Regions from separate parts of the Blautia sp. MCC283 genome, predicted to be linked through region 2. Evidence: riboswitches for the same ligand, from Rfam matches in the RefSeq annotation. Region 2 holds a riboswitch; the other holds the start of a gene.

Region 1 (3,228 bases), on a different contig from region 2:
TATGGAAGTGCGGAACGGAATTTCGGCAAGATCCTGAAAGAAGAACTGATGCCATACCGTGATGAGCTGATCATCACAACAAAGGCAGGCTATGATATGTGGGAGGGCCCTTATGGAAACTGGGGCAGCCGCAAGTATCTTCTGGCGAGCCTTGACCAGAGCCTGAAGCGCATGGGTCTGGAATATGTGGATATTTTTTACCATCACAGAATGGACCCGGAGACTCCGCTTGAGGAGACTATGGGAGCGCTGGCAACAGCGGTTCAGCAGGGCAAGGCCCTTTATGTGGGACTTTCCAATTATGATGGAAAAACCTTAAGCCAGGCGGCAGCGATCCTGAAGGATCTGAAATGCCCCTTTGTGATCAACCAGAACCGGTATTCCATTTTTGACAGAACAGTGGAAGAAAACGGTCTCAAGAGAACCACCGGCATTTTGAAAAAAGGTCTGATCACCTTTAGCCCTCTTGCTCAGGGACAGCTGACAGACCGTTACCTGAACGGGATCCCGGAGGACAGCCGTATCCGCAAAGATGGAAGATTCCTTAAGGAAAGTGTGCTGACGCCGGAGCGTCTGGATCAGATCCGGAGACTGAACGATCTGGCAGCCCAGCGTGGAGAGGAGCTGGCTGATATGGCGCTTGGCTGGCTGCTTCAGCATAAGGAAGTTACCAGTGTTCTGATCGGAGCTTCCAAGCCGCAGCAGATCCTTGATAATGTGAAAGCGATCCACTGTGCACCGTTTACAGCTGAGGAGCTGCGTCTGATCGACGAGATCTCAAAATAAGATTTATATACTTCCTGTTTTACTATGAAAAGTAGTGAAGCAGGGAGTTTTTTATGTCGAAATAATTGTTTAACTGAATCAGGAAAGTCTCCGGGTTACTGTTCACTGGTAATATTCCGCGAGGTGTTTTTTGTGAGCGAAGGTCACAGAAAACCCGAGACATACCGCGCGAATTTATGCGATTAGCATAAATTCTGTGCATCGCGAAGCGTGTTGCTGAGAACGGAGTGAACAGTAACGTCTCCGGCGGGAGTGCAAAGAGCAATAAGCAGTGGAGGTTTGACAACGGGATAGGTGTGTGCTATATTGAAAAACAGAAAAGAAAAGAGCCAGCGGGAGCTTGTGTGACAGGCTGAGAGGAAGATAGATCTTCGACCGTACCTGATTTGGGTAATGCCAACGGAGGGATTGTGATCTGAGAGCGTGTCTCCGTGGAGTTTGCCATGGGATGCGCTCTTTTCGGATGCAGGAATGGAACTGGAATGGTCTGACAATGTGGGGATGTGAAAGTGACAGAGACTGCATGTGGAGCTTCTGCGGCGAGCGGGCAGGAAGGGGAGCGCCTTAATGTCTGGCAGGAGAGTGATATTCCGGAGGATTTTTCCGGAAGGATCATGTAAGCGATGGGAATCCGTGTTTTCGGAGTGAGAGGAAGTAAGGGAACTTCGACCGCCAAAATCTAAGGGCAGACTGCAGCAGACGGGAAGCTTTTGCCCGGATCTGACAGGGCTCTGCCTGATATTTCAGGGAGGAAAAACACTATGGAAAAACAAAGGATGCACACGCTTCGTATGGTAATGCTGGCAATGATGGTTGCGATCGGTGTCGTTATTTCACCGATCCTGAGGATTGAGGGAATGTGCCCCACGGCGCATCTTGTCAATATCGTATGCTCGGTTCTGATGGGACCGTGGTATTCCCTTCTCTGTGCGACCATGATCGGCGTGATCCGTATGATGTTCATGGGAATCCCGCCACTTGCACTGACCGGTGCAGTATTTGGCGCATTCCTTTCAGGTGTGTTCTACAGACTTTCCAAAGGCAAGATCATTTGCGCGGTGATCGGTGAGATCTTTGGAACAGGTATCATCGGATCCATGGTTTCTTATCCGGTGATGGCATTCCTGATGGGAAGAGGCGGACTGACAGCATTTTATTATACGCCGATGTTCCTTGCAGCAACCACAATGGGAGGATGTGTTGCCTATATTTTCCTGAAGGCTCTGAGTAAAGCAGGTCTTCTGGTGAAATTCCAGGCAGCTTTGGGTTCAAAAACATATGAGACAAAGAATTTTACAACTGCGAAAGCGAATTAAAGAAGAAAAGCCGCTGATCCATTGCATCACCAATCCGATCTCGATCCATGACTGTGCCAACGTGGTCCTTGCAGTAGGTGCAAGGCCGATCATGGCGGAGCATCCGGCAGAGGTGACAGATATTACGGCATCGGCTGGTGCGCTGATGCTGAATCTCGGGAATATTACCGATGCCAGGATCGAGTCAATGAAGCGTTCTATGAGAACAGCGATGGAAAATAAGATCCCGGTTCTTCTGGACCTGGTAGGGGTTGCCTGCAGTGATCTCAGGCTGGATCTGGCACGGGAGCTTTTAAGGATCGGTCATCCGGCAGTGCTGAAGGGAAATATGTCAGAGCTTCTGGCTGTTTCCGGGCTGCCGTCTCATGCGATCGGAATCGATGCGGGTGTCGAGGATGCTCTGACTGAGGAAAATATCGATGGAGTCAGTGAAGTGCTTAAGGCTTTTTCTAGAAATAATCAGGCAATCGTGCTGGCTACCGGGAAACAGGATTTTGTTACGGATGGTGAACGGGTTGTTCTGGTACAAAATGGCAGTGCGGCGCTGTCCGGGATCACAGGAACCGGCTGTATGGTCGGGGCACTGACTGCGGCGTTTTTGCCGGGGTGCGAAGATAATATTGCGAAAGAGATGACGGATAGTATAGAGGCAGGTGTCTGGTCTGGCGTTGAGATGGAATTAAATGGGAGATCCGGGAATTATCTGGCTGCGGCAGTGCTTGGTACTGCACTTATGGGTATCGCCGGCGAGGAAGCGGAGAAGATTTCCCGCGGTCCGGGAAGCTTTCAGGTAAATCTGCTGGATGAGATCTATGGGCTTTCGGATCGACAGCTGCTGGATCTGTTGAAGATTGAAATGTACTGAAAAAGAGGGGATTAGGATGGATAGAAAAGATTTGGATGTAACGTTGTATCTGGTGACGGATAGTTCTTATCATACGGAGGAGTCTTTGCTCCGTACGGTTGAGGAGGCTTGTAAGGGTGGTGTGACTCTGGTCCAGCTTCGCGAGAAGAATAAGGGTGGACGGGAGTATCTGGATAAGGCTTTTAAGGTGAAGGAGATCACAGATCGTTACAATGTGCCGCTGATCATTGATGATCGTGTGGATGTGGCGCTGGCCTGTGA
Region 2 (3,228 bases):
TGGGGGATGTAACGCTGGAAAATATGCTGACAATGACTACAGGTTTGGAAAGCTCTCTGTTTTTCTGTGACTGGCCGGAGCGTTACACAACTCCGGACTGGATCCGATATTTCTTCGAGAATGCGAAAGTGATAAAAAAACCGGGAACAGAATGGCTGTACAGCAATTTTAATACTTATATGATCAGCTGTGCGATTGAAAAACGTGCGGGAGTTAATCTTCTGGAATATTTGAGAAATCGCTTTTTTGAGCCGCTTGGAATTGGAAATCCAGACTGGACTTTGTGTCCGAAAGGGCATGTGCATGCGGCTAATGGACTTTATGTGAATATTGATGAGTTTACCCGGTATGGACAGATGATTCTTCACAAGGGAAATTATAATGGAAAACAGCTGGTGCCAGAGTCGTACATGAAGAGGGCAACGTCCAATCTGGTAGACAATTCAGCGGCAGGAAGTCCGGGAAATCTTTATTCCGGTTTTGGATATGGATATCAGTTTGTCATGAATCCGGAAGCCGGTTCCTATCGATCCGATGGAAATTATGGTCAGTTCTGTCTGGCGTTTCCTGACAAGGATGCAGTAGTAACTGTAATGTCTCTGGAGGGGGATTTCCAGAAAATAGGAAATCATCTATGGACTACAGTGGTTCCGGAATTGTAATATACTCTGGTTGACAAAACAGAGTGGAAAGCATAAGATAATAGTAGCTAAGAAATGTGATGAAATTCAAACATTGGCAAAAACGAAAACCCCGGAAGTGTGCGAGCCTTCCGGGGTTTTCTATTCCGTTATGTCGTGTGGCTTAAGCCTTTCAGGCTTGACATTAATCATAATTCGCCTTATACTAAGCATTGTAAATAACAGGGGAGCTTGTGATGGCAGGCTGAGAGGAAGTCTTCAACTTCGACCCTTATACCTGATTTGGATAATGCCAACGTAGGAACGTATAGGATGAATTTACGGGAGATACTTTGGTGTATCTCCCTTTTTATTTATGATCAGGATTTACAAGGAAGGGCTTAAGAGCAGATGCTTTTAACCCTGGTATCTACAACGGAATACAGGAAATTTTGAGAGTGAACTGAGTTCATGAAGGGGTGCACCACCGCGGGTGTATTTCTTTGTGGACTCTTTTTTTATTCTCGGAAAGGAGAGCTTATGATCACAGTAAACGGCGAGAAAAGAACACTGGAAAATCCGGTGACAGTAACCGAATATCTGAAAGCCTGCAATTATGCTCCGGTGCAGGTAGTAGTTGAACTGAATGAAGAGATCATCAAGAGAGAGACTTACGATACAACAGTGCTGAAAGACGGCGATGTTGTGGAGATTCTGCAGTTTATGGGCGGCGGAAGCTGCTGAGATAAAAGGTATATTGAAGATAAAAAGAAAGGTGGACATAAAAAATGACAACAGCAAACACAAATGAAGACAAACTGATCCTGGGAGGCCATGAGTTTACTTCCCGTTTTATTCTTGGTTCCGGAAAATTTTCCCTGGATCTTGTAAAAGCATGTATCGAAAAAGCAGGAACACAGATCGTAACACTTGCTCTGCGCCGTGCAAATGAAGGCGGACTTGCCAACATCCTGGACTATGTGCCGAAGGACGTTACACTTCTTCCGAATACATCCGGTGCCAGAAACGCACAGGAGGCAGTCCGCATCGCAAGACTTTCCCGTGAGCTTGGCTGCGGAGATTTTGTAAAGATCGAAGTCATCCATGATTCCAAATATCTTCTCCCGGATAACTATGAGACCATCAAAGCAACTGAGATCCTTGCAAAAGAAGGCTTTGTTGTCATGCCGTACATGTATCCGGATCTGAATGCAGCCAGAGATCTGGTAAACGCAGGAGCTGCCTGTGTAATGCCGCTTGGTTCTCCGATCGGTTCTAACAAAGGAATCTGCACAAAAGAATTCATCCAGATCCTTATCGACGAAATCGATCTTCCGATCATCGTAGACGCAGGGATTGGCCGTCCATCACAGGCATGTGAGGCTATGGAAATGGGTGCTGCGGCAGTTATGGCAAACACAGCCATCGCAACAGCAGGGGACGTCCGTGTTATGGCGGAGGCTTTTAAGAAAGCCATCGAGGCAGGAAGAAGTGCATATCTTTCCGGTATGGGAAGAACTCTGGAGAGAGGTGCAAGTGCATCCTCACCGCTGACCGGATTTCTGCATGAATAAAATAGTTTAGAGATAATAAAAGTGCGAGAGGAGCGACATAACAACAATGGCAGAAACAGTACAGGTCAGTCAGCAGGACGGCCATTTTAATGAGAGTATCGTAAACGAAGAAATTCTGGAAGACATGAAAAAGAATCGTATCGACCACATGAAGTACCTTCCGGATATGGAACAGCTGGAAGAGTCTGATGTGATGGATCAGGTTATTTCCGCAATGAATGCATATGATTATGACAAATACACAGAAGCAGATGTACGCAGAGCCCTGGCCCATGACAACCGTACACCGGAAGATTTTCAGGCACTGCTTTCACCGGCAGCACTGCCTCTTCTGGAAGAGATCGCACAGGCAGCGCGGATCGAAACAAGAAAACATTTTGGAAACAGTGTCTGTATGTTTACACCGATCTACATTGCAAACTACTGCGAAAATTACTGTATTTACTGTGGATTTAACTGCCACAACAAGATCCGCCGTGCACAGCTGAATGAGGAAGAGATTGAGAAGGAAATGGCAGCTATTGCAGAAACCGGCCTTCAGGAAATCCTGATCCTTACCGGTGAAAGCAAATCCAAATCCAATGTAGAATATATCGGAAAAGCCTGCGAGATTGCCCGGAAATATTTCAAGGTGGTAGGTCTTGAAGTGTATCCGATGAATTCTGATGAGTATGCATATCTTCACAAATGCGGTGCAGATTATGTAACTGTTTTCCAGGAGACCTATAATTCTGATAAATACGAAACCCTGCATCTGGCAGGCCATAAGAGGATTTTTCCATACAGATTAAATACACAGGAGCGTGCACTGAAAGGTGGCATGCGAGGTGTTGGCTTTGCAGCTCTTCTGGGACTGGATGATTTCCGTAAAGATGCTTTTGCGACGGGATATCATGCATACCTTCTGCAGAGAAAATATCCACACGCAGAGATTGCTTTTTCCTGCCCGAGACTCCGCCCGATCATCAACAATGACCGGATTAATCCGAAGGATGTCCATGAACCACAGCTTCTGCAGGTAGTCTGTGCATACC

What was found. Region 2 has a riboswitch for thiamine pyrophosphate ahead of thiS (sulfur carrier protein ThiS). Riboswitches for the same ligand answer to the same signal wherever they lie in the genome.
Region 1: it holds a riboswitch for thiamine pyrophosphate, as region 2 does, so the genes downstream of both, thiW (energy coupling factor transporter S component ThiW) here and thiS (sulfur carrier protein ThiS) in region 2, are expected to answer to the same signal.

Annotation. Positions count from the first base shown of each region.
Region 1 is NZ_WQQB01000045.1:395,750-398,977, reverse strand. Features, by position in the region: gene GPK81_RS14390 (aldo/keto reductase) at 1-786, shown strand, start outside; TPP riboswitch at 1,109-1,211, shown strand; gene thiW (energy coupling factor transporter S component ThiW) at 1,548-2,102, shown strand; gene GPK81_RS14380 (hydroxyethylthiazole kinase) at 2,065-2,967, shown strand; gene thiE (thiamine phosphate synthase) at 2,984-3,228, shown strand, end outside.
Region 2 is NZ_WQQB01000017.1:15,587-18,814, reverse strand. Features, by position in the region: gene GPK81_RS06150 (serine hydrolase domain-containing protein) at 1-662, shown strand, start outside; TPP riboswitch at 855-962, shown strand; gene thiS (sulfur carrier protein ThiS) at 1,161-1,364, shown strand; gene GPK81_RS06140 (thiazole synthase) at 1,409-2,194, shown strand; gene thiH (2-iminoacetate synthase ThiH) at 2,241-3,228, shown strand, end outside.